4 regions of the Microbacterium sp. NPDC055903 genome follow, and region 2 is predicted to be linked to each of the others. Evidence: predicted binding sites of a transcription regulator. Region 2 holds the regulator's gene; each other region holds the start of a gene.
What was found. Region 2 encodes LexA, which represses DNA repair genes until DNA is damaged. Its sites were predicted from a motif close to TCGAACANNTGTTCGA; they were not measured.
Positions count from the first base shown of each region.

Region 1: ACWGJP_RS13660 (DUF222 domain-containing protein) is a predicted target of LexA. The motif match lies at 2,292-2,307, and genes of this name have one in related genera.
Region 3: ACWGJP_RS03145 (HNH endonuclease signature motif containing protein) is a predicted target of LexA. The motif match lies at 3,051-3,066, and genes of this name have one in related genera.
Region 4: recA (recombinase RecA) is a predicted target of LexA. The motif match lies at 2,957-2,972, and genes of this name have one in related genera.

Region 1 covers NZ_JBSHCA010000002.1:862,122-866,770, reverse strand. Annotated here, with positions in the region: gene ACWGJP_RS13665 (DUF3097 domain-containing protein) at 135-971, shown strand; gene ACWGJP_RS13660 (DUF222 domain-containing protein) at 996-2,282, opposite strand; gene trmB (tRNA (guanosine(46)-N7)-methyltransferase TrmB) at 2,406-3,131, shown strand; gene ACWGJP_RS13650 (CPBP family intramembrane glutamic endopeptidase) at 3,128-3,955, shown strand; gene ACWGJP_RS13645 (DUF1304 domain-containing protein) at 3,980-4,372, shown strand; gene ACWGJP_RS13640 (GyrI-like domain-containing protein) at 4,365-4,649, opposite strand, start outside.
Region 2 covers NZ_JBSHCA010000001.1:35,885-40,533, reverse strand. Annotated here, with positions in the region: gene ACWGJP_RS00205 (S9 family peptidase) at 1-1,475, opposite strand, end outside; gene lexA (transcriptional repressor LexA) at 1,532-2,215, opposite strand; gene ACWGJP_RS00195 (LysM peptidoglycan-binding domain-containing protein) at 2,496-2,855, shown strand; gene ACWGJP_RS00190 (histidinol-phosphate transaminase) at 2,951-4,042, shown strand; gene hisB (imidazoleglycerol-phosphate dehydratase HisB) at 4,039-4,638, shown strand; gene hisH (imidazole glycerol phosphate synthase subunit HisH) at 4,635-4,649, shown strand, end outside.
Region 3 covers NZ_JBSHCA010000001.1:682,297-686,945, forward strand. Annotated here, with positions in the region: gene ACWGJP_RS03140 (hypothetical protein) at 1-1,604, shown strand, start outside; gene ACWGJP_RS03145 (HNH endonuclease signature motif containing protein) at 1,713-3,005, opposite strand; gene ACWGJP_RS03150 (substrate-binding domain-containing protein) at 3,121-4,101, opposite strand; gene ACWGJP_RS03155 (ABC transporter permease) at 4,148-4,649, opposite strand, start outside.
Region 4 covers NZ_JBSHCA010000002.1:740,378-745,026, forward strand. Annotated here, with positions in the region: gene ACWGJP_RS13030 (HlyD family efflux transporter periplasmic adaptor subunit) at 1-794, shown strand, start outside; gene ACWGJP_RS13035 (regulatory protein RecX) at 884-1,687, opposite strand; gene recA (recombinase RecA) at 1,711-2,757, opposite strand; gene ACWGJP_RS13045 (DUF3046 domain-containing protein) at 3,023-3,247, opposite strand; gene ACWGJP_RS13050 (helix-turn-helix domain-containing protein) at 3,271-3,579, opposite strand; gene ACWGJP_RS13055 (CinA family protein) at 3,742-4,224, opposite strand; gene pgsA (CDP-diacylglycerol--glycerol-3-phosphate 3-phosphatidyltransferase) at 4,221-4,649, opposite strand, start outside.

The DNA of each region.
Region 1 (4,649 bases), on a different contig from region 2:
GTGCTCCCTCCACGGAGCCGCTGAGCCCCCATGCGCCTGAGTCTATTCACTGTCGCCGACAGACGATAGCGACTCTAGGGAAACAGTCTGTGTCATCGCCGGGAACCGCGTGACGGACACATACGCTGGAAGGCATGGACGACAGGTACGGGGCGGACGTGCTCGCCGCCGGATGGCGGGAGCGGAACGAGAAGCAGATTCCGCAGGTCGCCGCCGAGCTCGATCTCGTCGTCGAGGTCGCACAGGACGGCTATTGCGGCGCGGTCGTGAAAGTGCAGGGCGGCAATGTCGAGCTCGAGGATTGGAAGGGGCGCAGGAGGCTTTTCCCTCTCGGCGGAGGTTTCCTCATCGACGGGCAGCCGGTGAAGCTCGTCGTACCGGAGGCCAAGGCGCAGGGTCCGCGCCGCACCGCTTCCGGGTCTTTCGTCGTCGACGACCAGCGAGCCAGGGTCGCACTGCCCAGCCGGATCCTCGTCGAGGGCAGGCATGACGCGGAACTCGTCGAGAAGGTCTGGGGCGCGGATCTGCGCGTCGAGGGCGTCGTCGTCGAGTACCTCCAGGGCGTCGACCTGCTGGACGAGCTGCTCGCGGATGAGCCTCCGAGCGCGAAGCGGCGTTACGGAGTGCTCGTCGATCACCTCGTGCCCGGCTCGAAGGAGACCCGCATCGCCGAGGCTGTCGCCCGCGGCCCGCACGGCGCTCACGTGCGGATCGTCGGCCATCCCTACGTGGATGTCTGGCAGTGCGTGAAACCGGAGGCGCTCGGAATCGCGCGTTGGCCCGAGATCCCGCGGGGCATCGAGTGGAAGGTCGGCATCTGCCGCGCCTTCGGCTGGCCGCACGAGGATCAGGCGGACATCGCCCGTGCGTGGCAGCACATCCTCAGCAAGGTGACCACGTACCGGGACCTGGAGCCTTCTCTGCTCGGACGCGTCGAGGAGCTCATCGACTTCGTGACCGCATCCGCGTAAGGTCGCCGCCCACCGCTCTGGTGCTCACACGAATGCCACGCGCGGGCTCGGCCGGTCGGTGAAGACCCTGCCTCGGGGGCTGATCCATTCGATGACGCCGTCGGCCTGCTGCCGCACACTCCATCGATGTCGATCATCGAGATCGGGATGCTTCAGCGGATGATGGCTCGTGCAGAAGCACGCGAGATTGCCCACCTCGGTGCGCCCGCCCTTGGCGTGATCGTGATTGTGGTCGATCTCGCACCGTTGAGCAGGTCGCACGCAACCGGGGAACCGACAGCGCTGATCTCTTGCGCGCAGGAACCGTTTCATCTCGGCGGTCGGGGTGTACGCGGAGGTCGCGGTCAGCATCCCGCTCGGGGTCAGGAGCAGGCGGGACCACGACGATGTGCGGCCCGCGAGATCTCGCACGATCTCGGGCAGGACGGGCCCCGTCCCATCGATCTCCGCCATGCGGTCATCGTCACCGGCGAGCGTCGAGGATGAGATGGTCACCTGAACGGTCGCGCGTATCGCTTCGGCGGGCGTGCCGATGAGCGATTCTGCGCCGCCCGCGAGGAGGAGTTCGAGCATGATGTCGGCGCGGACCTGAGCAAGGGATCGATCGTCGCCGTCGCCGCAGGCATCTGGTCCGGCATCGTCGTCACCAAGACGAGACGTCCCGACATCCGTGCGCGAGGAGATCAGCGCCTTCGCCATCGCATCGGCTCGGTCGTACGCGGCGCGGACGAGGAGCTCGGAGCCCGTGATCTGCAGCTCTCCCAGCCCGTCCGCCCGTGACCAGACGTGCACGCCGTGGAACGAGCGCGCCCGACGGTGGCGCTCAGCCAGATCCACGGGCGCGATGTCGGCGGCGATCATCCGGGCGGCGCTCTCCGTGCGCCCGGCCGACTCGTTCAGCGCGACGTCGAGAGCACGGCGCTCGTACTCCGCGCGAGCCGCATCCGGGGCGTCGTCGAGCGCCGCGCCTGCGGCAGCGATCGCCTCGGCGTGACGAAGGGTGACGAGGCCGGTCTCCATCGCCGCCAGAACGGAGGGGTAGCAGTGCACGATCGTGTGCGCGCGGTGCAGCATGCCTTCGGCGACGCCCGATGAGATGTGCCCGGCTGCCGCGACCTCCGCGGCGAGAGACCGGACCGCCATGTCGTGGTAGCGGGAACCGAAGGGGTCGACCTCGAGCATCAGGTCGAAACGATCGGAGAGCGCCTTCACCCGGCGCGCGTCGACCGAAGCCGCGTGCCGGCTCGACAGCTCCCAGATCGCGAGGAGGGAATCCTCTTCGCGAGTGCGGATGTCTGGGGGGCTGGCCATACTCAAGCTTAGAACAAAAATACGAAGAAAGGCAAGGTGGATGAACTCTGATCTGGGAAGAAATAACCGATGCGGCGCACACGACGGCTGCGCCTCGACCGCGCAGGCTTATACGCTGGAGGAATGCCTGAACCCCGCACTTTCCGTGACGAACCCGTCTCCTTCGTGCGCCGCAGCGGCCGCATGTCCGAGGCGCAGGAAAGGGCGTTCGACGAGCTCTCCGACCGCTACCTTCTCGAGGTTCCCCGCGACGTGGCATGGACCAGCGTGCATCCCGAAGCCCGACTCGACCCGGCATCCGAGTACGGGCGCACAGCGCCGCTCATCGTCGAGATCGGATCCGGCCAGGGGCACGCGATCGTCTCGGCCGCCTCCTCGCGCCCGAGCGATGACTTCCTCGCGGTCGAGGTGTTCCGCGCGGGGCTCGCCCGCACCATGCTCGACGCGGACAAGGCCGGCGTGCGCAATCTGCGTCTCGTCGAGGCCAATGCGCCGGAGGTGCTGGCCACCTACCTGCCCGAGGGCGGCGCGGCTGAGGTCTGGGTGTTCTTCTCCGACCCGTGGCACAAGAAGCGTCACACCAAGCGGCGCCTGATCCGAGAGGGGTTCGGTGCGGTCGCGGCTCGCGCACTGCGCGACGGAGGCATCCTGCGCCTGGCCACGGACTGGGAGGACTACGCCCTGCAGATGAGGGAGGTCCTCGATGCGGAGCCGCTCTTCGAGCGCGCATTCGATGGCGAGTGGGCGGAGCGTTTCGAGGGCAGGGTGATGACCGCTTTCGAGCGCAAGGGGCTGAACAAGGGCAGGGACATCCGCGATCTCGCCTATCGCCGGATGCCCCGCCCGTGACGCCGCAGACGGCCACCTGGCGCACGGCCATCGCGCCGGCCGCGCTCGTGTGCCTGGCGGCTCCCGCGATCTTCGTCGTGCATCTCCTCTGGCTCGGCTGGCTGCTGCTCGCGGCAGGTATCGCGCTCGCTGGGATGCAGGAACGAAAGCGGGTCACCGCTTCCGATCCGTCGCTGACCCGTGATCTCTCGTTGATCGCGATCGGGATGCTCGTCGTCAGCGCGATCCCGCTCGCCGCCGAACTCGACGATCTCGCCATGCTGCGGTTCACGATCGCACTCGGCGGCGCTGTCGCTGTCCCGTATCTGATCTCACGGTTCGTGTACCGGGACAGGGCGATCTCGTTCCCGTGGCGCACAGGGAGGCGCTGGGGCCGGCTGCACTGGGGCTGGCTGATCGCCGTGCTCGTGCTCGGCTGGCTGATCCTGCCGTTCTACTTCATCACCAGCGGTGTCTATCTGAACTGGCCCGTCGTCGATACGCCCGATCTCATCGCGCGCCTGTTCGTGGGCGTCGGCGCCGTGGGCATCTGGGATGAGCTCTTCTTCATCTGCACGGTCTTCGCGCTGCTGCGCAGGCACCTTCCCGATGGGCTCGCGAACGTCCTCCAGGCGGTCGTCTTCGTCTCGTTCCTCTGGGAGCTCGGCTATCGCGCGTGGGGGCCGGTGCTGACGATCCCGTTCGCCCTGCTGCAGGGGTTCATCTTCCTGCGCACGCACTCGCTGGCCTACGTGGTCACCGTGCATCTGCTGTTCGACGCCGTCGTCTTCGGGGTCCTCGTGCATGCGCACAATCCCGGGCTGCTGCCGATCTTCCTGCTCTGAGCGCGGATGCGGGATGATGGGGGCATGCTCATCGTCGGTCTCATCCTCGCCGCGGCCGCCGCGGCCTTCCACGTGTTCATCTTCGCGCTCGAGTCGCTGAAGTGGACCGAGCCCGAGACGCGCAAGATCTTCGGCGTCGCGAGCGAGGCGGATGCCGTCACGATGAAGCAGCTCGCCTTCAACCAGGGCTTCTACAACCTGTTCCTCGCGCTGACGGCTCTGCTCGGGGTCGGGCTCCAGATCCTGGGCGCTTCGACGATCGGGCTCACGCTCGTCTTCGCCGGAACGGGCATGATGCTCGCCGCTGCGCTCGTCCTCCTGCTCTCGGACCGCACGAAGGCGCGCGCCGCCCTCATGCAGGGAACGCTCCCGCTGCTCGCCGTCGTCGCCACCGCGATCGGCGTCGTCGTCAGCTGATCCGCGTTACCGGCTGGCGCAGGAGTGTGCGGCGCTTCGCGGGGTCGCCCTTTCGAGGATCGCTGAAGTAGATCTCGTGGTGCAGCCCCGTCATCGCGAGACCGTTCTGCGGGATGAACTCCTCGTGCATCCGGGCGAGGAGCGGGGCCTCGTCATCGAAGGCGCCGACGTGCAGGGTCTGGACGCAGAGTCCTTCCTCGAGCGTTGCGAATCGGACCTCGGCGAAGCGCCCGAGCGGGTTCTTCGCGGCGGCCTTCGTCAGCGCCTCGTCGAACAT
Region 2 (4,649 bases):
GCGGCGAAGACGCCGCCTCTGACGAGGGCGGAGAGCACGGTCCAGCCGCCGGCCGATCCGCCGCGTATCGCGATGCGAGCAGGGTCGGCGAGTCCGGCGTCGGCGAGGCCTCGCGCCGCCGTGAGCACGTCCTCGACGTCGACGATGCCCCAGGCGCCGTTCAGCCGTTCGCGGTAGGCGCGTCCGTATCCGGTGGAGCCGCCGTAGTTCACGTCGAGGACGCCGATCCCGCGGCTCGTGTAGTAGGCGATCGACGCGGATGCGGACCCGGCGACATGCGCCGTCGGGCCGCCGTGCACGAAGACGATGTACGGCGGCAGGGCATCCGAGGGACCCGATTGCTCTGGATGGGACGGCGGATAGGCGAAGGCGTGCACGGGACCACGCTCGCCGTCCACGACGAGTCTCATCGCGGGCGGCATCCACTCCGCGGCGACCGGGTGGCCGCCGGCGATCGCACGGGCCGTGCCGTCCGCGGAATCGATGAGCCAGAGCCCGGCCGTCGTGCGAGAGCCCCCGCCGGTGACGAGGATGCGTGTGCCGACGGCATCCTCCACGCTGGCGTGCCCGTCCGCCGGCACCTGAAGCGGGGTCGCCGTCCCGTCGGCGGAGATCGAGACGATCTCGTCCGATCCGTTCGTGCGGACGGCGATGATGGTGCCATCCGCCAGGGGGCGGAACCAACGGTTCCCGAGCACCCAGAGCCCATACCCGGTATCGGCGTCAGCGGGCGAGATCGGCTCTGGCGATCCGGTCGGCGTGATGTCGGCGAGGCGCTGACGGTGCAGGTTCCACCGTCCCCCGGGGTCGTCGGCGTAGACGAGCTCATCCTTCGAGAGCCATTCCGGCTGCAGGGCGGCGCGGGTGGCCAGCACCTGCGCATCTCCGCCGTTCGTACGGCGGATCGCGATCTGAGCGCTCTCCCACGGCATCCGGTGCTCATCCCACTGCACCCACGCGAGTCGCGTGCCGTCGGGCGACAGCGCGGGGTGGGCGAAGAAACCGGAACCTTCGGCATGAACGACAGACGTGCCGGAGCCGGTGGTGTCGATCTCGACGATGGCGCGCCTATGCGGCTGCGTGACGAGGTTCTCGCGCACGGCGAACAACCGGCCGTATTGCAGGCGCAGGCCTCCGTGCTGCGGTCCGGGGGACGTGAGCGGTTCAGGATCTCCGCCGGGGACCAGGCGGTAGACGCGCTGATCCATGCCGTCGACGAAGTAGAGGATGCCTGAGGCATCCGCGGTCCACGCCCCACCGCCGTACTCGTGCACGCGTGACCGCGCGCTCCACGGTGCAGGGAGGATCTCATCGCCGGAAGAGCTGCGAACGGTCACCCTGCCGCCGTCCGAGGGGACGGACTCCCCCCACCAGATGTCGTCTCCGACGAATCGCCCGCCATCGATCCGTGGAGCCGAGACGGCGATATCCGAGGCGGTGAAGGGGGACTCCCACGATCCGAACGGCTGCGACATACACCGAGCGTAACTGTCGCCGATGGGCGACCGTCACGTGAGGACGAAGGCGGGCTTCAGACCGCCCGGAGGACGGCGACGACCTTGCCCAGGACGGTGGCGTCGTCGCCGAGGATCGGCTCGAAGGCGGAGTTGCGGGGGAGCAGCCAGGTGTGCCCGTCCCTGCGCCGGAAGGTCTTGACCGTGGCTTCGCCGTCGAGCATCGCGGCGACGATCTCGCCGTTCTCTGCGGAGTTCTGCGAGCGGATGACCACCCAGTCGCCGTCGCAGATGGCGGCGTCGATCATGGATTCGCCGGACACCTTGAGCATGAACAGCTCTCCCTTGCCGACGAGCTGGCGCGGGAGCGGGAAGATCTCCTCGACCTGCTGCTCGGCCGTGATGGGCACGCCGGCTGCGATCTGCCCCACGAGGGGGACGAGGGCGGCGTCGCCGACCGGGGCCGCCGCATCTGCGGGGTTCTCGGTGCTCGTGCCAGGGAGGTCGATGAGGACCTCCATCGCCCTGGTCTTCCCCGGGTCGCGGCGCAGGTAGCCGCTCAGTTCGAGCTGTCCGAGCTGATGCGTGACGCTCGAGAGCGACTTGAGGCCGACGGCATCGCCGATCTCGCGCATGCTCGGCGGATAGCCGTGACGGGCGATCGAGGTCTGGATGACCTCGAGGATCGCCATCTGCTTCGCGCTGAGGCTCTTCCTCCGGCGGGTCCGCGGGGCTTCGCCCGCGGCTGCTGCGTCGCTCATGGCTGCTCCTTCTGGGCGGATCGGCCGCTCCTGCGCCGATGTCGGTGGCCCGTGGTGGGGTGTCGTTATCGAAACCGTAGCCGAGATTCGGGTGAACAGAGAAGATCTGTTCGAGCGTGTCGGCGGATTTCGGTACATGATTTCGAAGAATGCTTGACAGTGATTCGAAATCGAAGATACATTCGGTACGTAGCTTCGTATTCCTCGCTCCCGGCCGAGCGGGGAATGCGAACGCTACGCCAGAGCTCCCGTCGGGAGCGGGAACATGAGGAGCAGCATCATGAGCAGCATCACCGTCGCGGCAACGTCCATCCGCCCCGTCGCTCCGGCCACGCGCCTGCGTCTGACGACGCGCGGTCGTGCTGTTCTGCTCGCCCTCGCCGCCATTCCACTCGTCGTCGGTCTGGCGATCGCTGCCCTCAGCGGCGGCTCCGCCTACGCCGGCGGCGAGACGGTGACGACCTCCTTCGAGACGGTCACGGTCCTGCCAGGCGACACGCTCTGGTCCATCGCGCAGGAGGTGGCTCCCGGCACCGATCCGCGAGAGGTCGTCCACGCCCTCGAGTCGCTGAATGCGCTCGACGGCGGAGTGCTCATGGTGGGCGAGGAGCTCGCCATTCCGACTGTCTACGCCGACTGACAGCGACGGCGCAGTCCGCGACGGTTGGCGCGCAGCACGGAAGGCCCGGTCTCTGGAAGGGCGGCGGCCCTTTCGGATCATTCTGCGGCTCTACCATGGGAAGGGTGACTTCCCTCGAAGACCTCCCCCTCCGTACGGATCTGCGCGGCCTGACGCCGTATGGTGCTCCGCAGGCCCCATTGCCCGTCGCTCTGAACGTCAATGAGAACACGCATCCGGTTCCAGACGGTGTCGCGGGCGACATCCTCGACGACATCGCCCTCGCGCTCCAGGATGTGAACCGCTATCCCGACCGGGAGTTCACGGCCCTCCGCGAAGCTTTCGCGCGCTATCTGGGACACGGCCTGACCCGAGAGCAGATCTGGGCCGGAAACGGTTCCAACGAGGTGCTCCAGCACATCATGCAGGCCTTCGGGGGTCCAGGACGCACGGTGTTCGGCTTCGGCCCCACGTACTCGATGTACTCGCTCATCGCGAAGGGGACGGGAGCGACCTGGTCCGCCGGTACCAGAGAGCCCGACTACACACTCACGGCGGCGGACGCCGCGGCGCAGGTCATCGAGGCCGATCCCGACATCGTCATGCTCTGCTCGCCGAACAATCCCACGGGGACCCCGTTGTCGCTCGACGTGGTCGAAGCCGTCTACGAGGCATCCCGCGGCGTGGTCGTCGTGGATGAGGCGTATCAGGAGTTCGCTCCCAGGGACGCTCCATCTGCGCTCACGCTCCTCGAGGGTCGGCCGCGGCTGGCGGTGTCCCGCACCATGAGCAAGGCATTCGCCTTCGCAGGAGCCCGCGTCGGCTATCTGGCGGCGGATCCCGCGTTCATCGACGCCCTCCGCCTGGTCCGTCTGCCGTACCACCTGAGCGCGCTCACTCAGGCAGCGGCCTCGGCCGCGCTGCGCAACGCGGACACGATGCTCGCCATGGTCGACGAGATCATCGAGCAGCGCGACCGCATCACCGCGACCCTGCACGCGCTCGGCTACACGCCGCACGAGTCCTGGTCGAATTTCGTGCTCTTCGGCGGCGTGGCCGATCCGAAGGCCACTTGGCAGGCGCTCTTCGACCGTGGCGTGCTCGTCAGGGACATCGGCATCCCCGGTCACCTGAGGGTGTCCGCCGGAACGGAAGCCGAGACCACGGCGTTCCTGGACGCTCTGGCCTCGGTAGGATCGGCGTCATGAGCCGCACCGCCCGTCGAACCAGAAGCACGTCCGAGTCGACCGTCGAGGTCGAGCTGAACCTCGACGGCACGGGTGCGAGCAGCATCGAGACCTCGGTGCCATTCTTCGACCACATGCTCACCGCGTTCGCGAAGCACTCGCTCACCGATCTCACCGTCCGCGCCGCCGGTGACACGGATATCGATGCGCACCACACCGTCGAGGACATCTCGATCGTGCTCGGTCAGGTCATCCGCGACGCGCTGGGCGACAAGTCGGGAATCTCGCGCTACGGCGATGCTCTCGTCCCGCTCGATGAGGCGCTCGCCCAGGCCGTCGTCGACATCAGCGGACGTCCGTATCTCGTGCACACCGGCGAGCCGGCCGGTTTCGAGCACCACCTCATCGGCGGTCACTTCACCGGGTCTCTCGTGCGGCACAGCTTCGAGGCGATCACCTTCAACGCGGGCCTCACGGTGCACGTGCGAGTTCTCGGCGGACGCGACCCGCACCACATCGCGGAGGCCGAGTACAAGGCGTTCGCCCGCGCGTTCCGCCAGGCGAAGGCGCTCGACCCCCTCGTCGACGGGATCCCGTCCACGAAGGGCGCGCTGTGACCGCCTCGCCG
Region 3 (4,649 bases), 650 kb from region 2:
TCCGCGCCGTCCGCGCAGCCGTCCGCGATCATGGCTGGCTGACCGTGCCGGTGCGGGTGCTCTCGACCTCCGGCGGCGACGAGACGCTGGAGCTGGAGCTTCGCCACGAAGGGCTCGGAGCGGACATCTCCTCTCGGCTGACTGTGCGTGCAGATGCGTCGGCGCTCACGATCTCGTGGGATGCCGTGAACGGCCCCGCCTTCGACACCTGCCGCACGGGGTTGGTCCTGTTGCACCCTGCCTCCTCCGCAGCGTCAGGGGCGACGGTGCTGCATCCGGACGGGTCGGAGGAGCGGACGGCGTTCCCTTCGGCGATCAGCCCGCATCAGCCGATCATGGACATCCGCGAGCTGCGGGTCGACGACGGCCCCGTGCTGGCCTTCGACGGCGATGTCTTCGAGATGGAGGATCAGCGCAACTGGACGGATGCCTCCTTCAAGACGTACAGCCGGCCGCTCGGGCTGCCGTATCCCTATCCGCTCACGGCGGGAGAGCGCGTGCGGCAGAGCATCACGATCAGGGTCGAGGGCCTCGCTTCCGTCCCGGCGGGCGCGACGGGCAAGGACACCGTCCACGACCCGGCGTCCGTTCCGGTGATCGCGCTCGTCGAAGGCGGCGCGTTCCCCGCCATCGGGGTCGAGGCATCGACCGCGCCCGATCCCGTAGCCGGGTCGGATGCCGGCGGATTCCGTGTGGTGGAGCTGGATCTGGCCACACCCACGTGGCCCGCCGCTCTCGGGCGGGCTGCCGCTGACGGCCTGCCGCTCGATGTGCGGCTGGTGACGGACGGCGACGCCGAGGGGATCGCTGCTGCGGTGCGAGCGCTCTCCGCGTACCCGGTGCTGCGCGTCGCTCCGTTCGATGCGGTGGAGCACGTCGCGCTGGAGTCCACGGTCGCCGCGCTGCGGGCTGCACTCGCGGAGACCGGTCTCGACGTTCCGGTGATGGGCGGTGCGCGTTCGCACTTCACCGAGCTGAACCGGGAGCAGGACCGCCTCGCGCGAGACGTCGACGGGATCGCGGTGAATACGACGCCGCTGTTCCACACCCTCGACACGGAACAGCTCGTCGAGGCGGTCGCGATGCAGCGCCTCATCGCCGAGCAGTCCGTGCGGATCGCGAACGGCGCACCGGTGCACATCGGGCCGGTTTCGCTGCGACCGCGATTCAACAATGTGGCGACGACGGCGGAGCCCGCGCCGACGCGGGAGGATCTCGCCGAAGGATACGGCGCGGAGTTCACGGGTTCGTCGGATCCGCGGCAGACCGCCGAGGAGTTGGCAGCCTGGGTGGTCGCGAGTGCGGCGGCCCTCGCCGTACCAGGCGTCGCGTCGTCGAGCTGGTTCGAGACGGTCGGCCCGCGGGGGGTCGAGGGCACGCCGGCGGCAGAGGCCATCGCGGCGCTCGCCGCGCTCGAAGGCGGGACCCTGCTGACGGGTGGGAGCCCGGATGGGCTCGTGTGGGCGGTCGGAGCCCGACGCCCGGACGGCGATGTCGTGCTCGCGGCGAACCTCGACCGGGTTGCGCGCCGCGTCAGCGTCCAGGTCGTCGGAGGAAAGACGGTCGAACGTGAGCTCGCCGCGGGCGGATGGGCGAGGTTGTAAGACGCAGCACGCCTTATGCGACGCAGCACATCGCACCTGCGCTGCGGGCGACTGGAGGGCGTTGCAGGACGCGACCCATCGCCCGTGATCGCGGGCACCCATGGCCTCTCAGAACGGGGCGGGCGTGGTGTCGAACCCAGTCGGCGTCGTCACCTGAACGGTGCGATCGGGTCTTGATCGATAACGTGCCCTCGTACGGTGATTGTGTCGGTGATCCCGTGGACACAGCGGGGCCAGATTCGCGATGTCCGTGGTTCCGCCGTTCGCCCACGGGGTGCGATGGTCGATGTCGGCGTCGACAGCGAGCCGCTCGCATCCGTCCCTGGCGCACGTGCCGTGTTGCAGAATGATCCAGTCGCGCTGCACCTTCGTCGGCCGATATGTTCGGCGATCCATGTCGAGCACCACTCCACGAACCGGGTCGGTGATGACCCTGCGGAAAGAGCTCGCGTCGAGGAAGAGCTGCCGCGCGGTGACCGGGTCGATCGCGCCGAGGCCGACGACCTCTGCCCGCTCATCCCTGATCGCGGCGGCCGCGCACTCGTCGATCGTGGCCCCGTCACGAACCGCCGCGAGCAGTTGCACGGGCACCGTGACGACGACCTTGGTCTTCACGGCCTGCGCTGTCCCTGCTCCGAGAAGCCAACCCGCGGCCAGATCGGAACGGAGCTGATCACGCGTGCGCCCGCAGCGCTCGAGGGATGGCATCTTCTTCGCCGTCGCCGTCGCGCGGCGGAAGGCTGCATGCGCCTGCGGCGTCGGGAGCAGGATCGAGAACCACGACATGCCGCCGTCGACATCCTCCACCGCCACCCGCCGATCCCGCATCGCTGCCGCATGCGCCTTCTCGGGTGCCAAAGGAGCGAGACGGTCGACCAATGCCTTCAGTCTTCTATTGAACGTCGCCGGGGCGCTGGTCTCCGACCACACCGCCGCGGCGAGATCGATCGCCTCGACGGCGGCCGTCTCGCGCGCGTGCTCCTCCGGCGAAGCTCCCACCGGCGCCTGCACACGATGCAGCGCTCCGACCGTGCGCTGCACGAGATACGGGGAAGCGAAGCCCGTCCGCGCCCTCGACCACAGTTCAGGAAGCCGTGTCGTCGCCACCTCCGCGACGTGCACCGTGTGCCGGACATGATCCTCGGAGAGGTTCATCCGCAGGGCGAGGTCGAAGACCGCAGCGCGTTCCGCGAAGGCGATCGACTCGGCGTCTGCCGCCCCGTCGACGTAGAGCTCGGGATGGCGCCGTGCGCACTGGACGACGCGGAGCATCCGCTCCGCCTGCCACGCCGCCTGACGATGCGCATCGACCTGCGTGCACTCCGCATCGGCGAGCAGCACGGCGATCTCCTCCTCGACGGCGAGCCGTCGAGGTTCGGTGCTGCTGTACCCGGGTTCCATGCGCCCAGTTTAGAACATCACTTCTAATCTGCGCAAGTGCTACCATCGCACTTATGTTCGATATACGAAGGCGGGGGCCGCCCTCTCGGACGACCCCCGCTTCAGCCCCTCCGGGTCACTCCACGGCGAACAGCGTGTAGCTCTCGGCGTTCGCGGCGTTGATGACGATGCAGTCGATGGACTGCTTCTCATCCGCGCCGGTCTCACCGGTGGTGATGAAGCTGTCCGCCTGCTGCACGGCCAGCTGCGAGATCAGCACGGCGGGCTGCAGACCGGTGGCCAGCAGCGTGCCGGCCTTGATCGCCTCGACGGCATCCGGGCTGCCGTCGAAACCGGCGATGACGACCTTGCCGGTGAGGCCCGCGGCCTCGACCGCGGCGACCGCGCCGAGCGCCATGGTGTCGTTGCCCGCGATGATCCCCTGGATGTCGGGGTCGCGCTGCAGCAGCGTCTCGATCTTCGTGAAGGCCTCGTCCTGGCTCCAGTTGGCCGTCTCCTTGGCCACCTGGACGAGGTTCGGATACTGCGAGATGACGCTCGCGAAGGCCTCGGAACGCACGCCGGCGTTCGTGTCGGACTCCTTGCCCGTCAGCTCGATGTACTTGCCGCCGTCGGGAAGGGCCGCGACCCACTCCTCGGCGACCGCCGCGGCGCCCTGCGCGTTGTTCGCGACGATCTGCGCGGCCGCGACGCCGGTCTCGTTGATCTCGCGGTCGATGAGGAACACCGGAATGCCGGCATCCTTCGCCTTCTGGATCGGACCGATGGAGGCATCGGCCCCCGCGTTGTCGAGCACGATCGCGACGGCGTCGTTGCTGATCGCCGCATCGATGAGCTCGCTCTGCTTGTTCGGGTCGTCGTCGTGCGAGGCGACGGAGGTCTCGTAGCCGAGCGACTCGGCCTCGGCCTGCGCCGCGTCTGCCTCGGCCTTGAAGAACGGGTTGTCGTGCGAGGGGGTGATGATCGCGATGAGGCCGCCGGCCTCACCGGATCCACCGTCGCCGCCCTCGGCCGGGGCGTCGCCGCCCGAGCTGCACGCGGCGAGCCCGAGGACGAGGGTCAGTGCCGCTGCCGCGGCGAGGATACTGCGTCGCATGATTCTCCTTCGATCGTGCTGTGGGTGCTGCGGACGTTGCAGCGGGTCACGCCGTGGCCGGCGTCGTCTGAGGGGGTGCTGATTGCTTGTTCGCCGCGGCGAGCGCCGCGTTCTTCGAACGGGTGATGCGCTGCTGGGCCTGGTCGAGCATCACGGCGAGGATGATGACCGCACCCTTGATGGCCATCTGCCAGAAGGTCGAGACGCCGACGAGCACGAGGCCGTCGCTGAGGAATCCGATGACGAACGCGCCGATGAGCACGCCGCGGACGTTGCCCCGCCCTCCGGTGAGGGCGGCCCCGCCGATCACCACGGCGGCGATGGCGTTGAGCTCGAAGGTCTCACCGAGCTGCGGCGCCGCACTGGTCAGCTCGGACGAGATGATGAGTCCGGTCGTCGCCGCGCAGAAGCCGCTGATCATGTAGACGCGGAGCTTGACCTTCTTCACCGGGACACCGGACAGCTCGGCGGCGCGCTCGTTGCCGCCGGTGGCGTACACCCAGCGGCCGAACGGCGTCTTGCGCAGCACGAAGGAGGCGACGAGGGCG
Region 4 (4,649 bases), on a different contig from region 2:
GAACCGGGGACTCGCTGTCCGGCGCCGCGGGGACGATCACGGCGGAGCGCATCCTCGCGGACCGTGCCGAGATCGATCTGGCCGAGGCCGAACTGGCGATCGCGCAGCAGAATCTCACGTTCGCGAACCTCACGAGCCCGATCGACGGCACGGTGGTCTCGGTCGCGATGGCGGCAGGCGACAGCGTCTCCGCTGCATCCGATACGGCCGTCATCACGGTTCAGGGGTCGAGCGGATACATCGTGGAGGCGACCGTCACGCTCAGCAGGATCGCGGGCGTCGCCGTCGGCCAGTCAGCGGAGGTCTCTCTCCCCGCCTTCGGCTCGGAGTACGCCGGGGAGGTCTCGTCCATCGGCGTGCTGAACGTCTCGACGAGTTCGACACCGTCCTACACCGTGACAGTCGTCGTCGACCCCGGAGAGGAGTCTCCCCGCATCGGCGCGACTGCCGATGCGGACGTGCAGATCGCGGATGCCGTCGACGTGCTCACCGTGCCGACCTCGGCGGTCACCCGTACGGACACCTCGACGACGGTCACGCGTCTCGTGAACGGGGAACCGCAGACGGTCGCGGTGACGGTAGGAGCGGTCGGCACGGAGCGCACGGAGATCACCGAAGGGCTGTCCTCCGGTGATGAGGTCGTGCTCGCCGACCTCGACCAGGAGATCGCCTCCGACGAGGAGAGCGCGAGCACCGGACTCGCCGGCCTCGGCGGTTCCGATGATGAGGAGTTCACCTTCCCGCAAGGAGGGGACTTCCCCGCCGGCGGCGGATTCACCCCGCCGGGGAGCTGACCCGATCGACCACGCACGCAGAACCGGGAATGCGGAGCCGGAGGGCCGCACCTCAGCGGTGCGGCCCTCCGGCTCTCCTCGTCCGCGCCTCAGTCGAAGCGGACTCGAGTGGATCCGCTGCCGAAGGACTGCTCCTGCATGGCCTGGCGAACCACCTTCCCGACGAGCGCACCGGGATACCCACGGCGCGCCAGCTGACCCGAGAGCCGGCGCTTCGCCGTCTCCTCGTCGAGGCGCGCCATCGACCGCATCTTCCCTCTGGCGAACTCGAGGGCCCGCTCGAAGTCGTCGTCGGGCAGCTCCTCGAGGGCGGCGTCTGCGATGTCTCGAGGGATGCCGCGCTGCGCGAGGATTCTCGACAGCGCTATTCGTCCTTGCCCTTTGCGCTCATGGCCCGAGACGACGAGGTGGCTCGCGAGCATGCGGTCGTCCAGATACTTGCGTGCCAGGAACTCATCCAGAATCTGCTCGACCTGAGCACGTCCGAGGTGCTGTCCGCGAAGGAAGACGCTCGCTTCAGCCACCGACAGCGAGCGCGTCCTCAGCTTGCGGACCAAGGCCTCCGTGGCCTTCTCGGCCTGCTCAGCCGGATCCAGAGGAACGTCGTCGGCGTCCTCATGGGAGTCATCGCCTCGCTGCCGGAGCGCCCTCAGCCGCGGCTGCGCGGATGCGGCGCCCGACGATTCGGCCGAAGACGCAGCGCCCGGCGATTCGGCCGAGGACGCAGCACGTGCTGCCGACGCCCATGCTCCCTTGCCCGCAGGATGATGCTCATTCGATGCATCCTCGCCGGTGCCTCGTGATCTCTCTCTCCGGCCGGGAGCCGCCGCAACGTCTCCCGAACCGAAGAGCGGGATCACAGGAGCGATCTGCTCCTCGTTCTCCTCAGTCATGACTCACCGATGACCGGGCATTCTCACGCCGGACGGCGCTGCGCGAGCTCGTCAGCGGCCTCCGGTGCCGCAGCGCCGCCGATCCCGAGCTTCTGCTTGATCTGGGTCTCGATCGCCAGCGCCACATCGGGATTGTTGATGAGGAACGTACGAGCGTTCTCCTTGCCCTGGCCCAGCTGATCTCCGTCGTAGGTGTACCACGAGCCCGACTTCTTCACGATCCCGTGGTCGACCCCGAAATCGATCAGGCTTCCCTCTCGGGAGATGCCGACGCCGTAGAGGATGTCGAACTCGGCCTGCTTGAACGGCGGGGCCATCTTGTTCTTGACGACCTTGACCCTCGTCCGGTTTCCCACGGCCTCTGCGCCGTCCTTCAGCGTCTCGATCCGGCGAATGTCGAGGCGGACCGAAGCGTAGAACTTCAGCGCCTTTCCACCGGCGGTGGTCTCCGGAGAGCCGAAGAACACGCCGATCTTCTCGCGCAGCTGGTTGATGAAGATCGCGGTGGTCTTGGTCTGATTCAGACCACCCGTGAGCTTGCGGAGCGCCTGCGACATCAGTCGGGCCTGGAGGCCGACGTGCGAGTCGCCCATCTCGCCCTCGATCTCCGCACGCGGCACCAGGGCTGCCACGGAGTCGATGACGACGAGGTCGATGGCCCCGGAACGGATCAGCATGTCGGCGATCTCGAGAGCCTGCTCACCGGTGTCGGGCTGCGACACGAGCAGCTGGTCGATGTCGACGCCGAGCTTGGCCGCATAGTCGGGATCGAGCGCGTGCTCCGCGTCGACGAAGGCGGCGATACCGCCCGCCCGCTGGACGTTCGCGATCGCGTGCAGCGTCAGGGTCGTCTTACCAGAGGACTCCGGCCCGTAGATCTCGATGATGCGGCCGCGCGGAAGCCCTCCGACGCCGAGCGCGACATCGAGGGCGATGGAGCCGGTGGGGATGACCTCGACCGGCGCGCGCTCATCACTGCCCAGTCGCATGACCGAGCCCTTTCCGAACTGGCGGTCGATCTGTGCGAGGGCCGACTCGAGGGCCTTCTCGCGGTCTGCGGGTGATGGCATGACGTGCTCCTTCTGCTCGCGCTGCTGCCGCCTGTAGGCTGTCGCGGCCTCCCCCGGCTGGGGCAAACTCTCCGACAAGGCGTATGGCTTGGTGCCATGGCATTCACGGTACGTCGAGCCTCCGACATCGCGTCGTCAGCTCCCACGAACCGTGGAAAGACATGGCGTTCAACCACTTGTGCAGAACGATACGCGCATCTCGAACACATCTTCGACGACACGCCGCAGGGAAGGCATGACGGGGCGCAGATGCGCTCGAATCGGCTCAGCGCCCTCGGGGCTCGAGCCGACCCGCGCCGTGCTGTCGCGCCAGCGGAACGTCCGTCGCGGCGCACAGCGTCAGCCAGATCTCGCGGGGCGGAACGCCGGCGTCCAGCGCCTGCTCCGGCGTCCTGCCGCCGAGCTCGTGAAGGACGAGGTCGTTCACGAGCGAGGCGCCTCTGGCGCCGAACTCGCTGTCGACGGCACGAAGGAACTCACTGCGTCGCATCGCGCAGATTCACCACCCGACGCTCAGTGCAGCGATAGCTCGGGCTCGATGGAGGCGACCAGGTCGTCCGGCACGACGTCCGGGAACACCTGAAGGCCCTCGAGCACCGAAATGCGATCGCCGACTTCTCGCATGATGGTCGAGATGGGGACATCGAGGGCTTCGGCCACCGAAGCGAGGATCTCGCTCGAAGCCTCCTTCTGACCACGCTCGACCTCGCTGAGGTAACCGAGTGCGACAGAGGCCTTGCCTGCGACCTGACGGAGCGTGCGCCCCTTCTGAAGGCGGAAGTCCCTCAGCACATCGCCGATCTCCTGGCGGACAAGAATCATCGGAACCTCCTCTCGTTCCCCGTCGTCGGAATCGACGCCGAGCGGATCGCCAGTCTAACCCGACCGGCTGGGGTTGAATCTACCGTTTCACTCTGTGGTTTGGTTGTGAGCACTGCATCCTGAGCATTCAGCACATCAGAGACAACCTGCGGACGCCGCGCTCTATTCCGCGAGAGCCAGGCCGAGAGCCGTGAGGGCGGCATCCACCGTCTGTCGCCGGATCTCGTCGCGGTCACCGCCGAACCGGAAGGAGGAGGACGTCGTGCCGTGCGGCGTGGAGACTCCCACATGGACGGTTCCGACCGGCTGACCGTCCGGAGACTCCGGCCCGGCGATCCCCGTCGTGGACACTCCGACGTCCGCGGACCTGCCGTCGACCGCGAGCGTCGTCCTGACGCCCTGCGCCATCTGCTCGGCGACACCCGAATGAACCGGGCCGTGCTCGGCGAGCAGGCCTGCATCCACGCCGAGCACCGAGTGCTTCACCGGGGTCGCATAGGCCACGACACCACCGTTGAGTACGTCGGACGCGCCGGGTACGGAGACGATGGCCGACGACAGCGCTCCCCCGGTCAGGGACTCCGCGACCCCCAGCGTCCAGCCCCGCGCCAGCAGCACGGTGACGACCTCAGCCGCCGTCGTCACGCCTTCGCTCCACGGGCGCCCCGCACCTGGGCTGCCACGTAATCGATGCCGCTGGCCACGGTGAGGACGAGCGTCGCCCACATGAGGACGATCCCCACGCCCGACCAGATGTCCATCCCCATCCACACGTGCAGCGGCAGAAGCCACCAGCTCAGCGCGACGCCCTGAAGCGCGGTCTTGAGCTTGCCCATCCAGGCCGCGGCGACGATGTGCTGCTTCGCGACGATGAACCGGTGGATCGTGATCCCCCACTCGCGGATGAGGATCACGATGACGATCCACCACGGCCATTCGCCGAGGACGGCGAGACCGACGAACCCGGCACCGGTGAGCAGCTTGTCGGCGATCGGATCCCAGAGCTTTCCGAAATCGCTGACGATGTCGTACTTGCGGGCGAGATAGCCATCGACCCAGTCGGTCGAGAT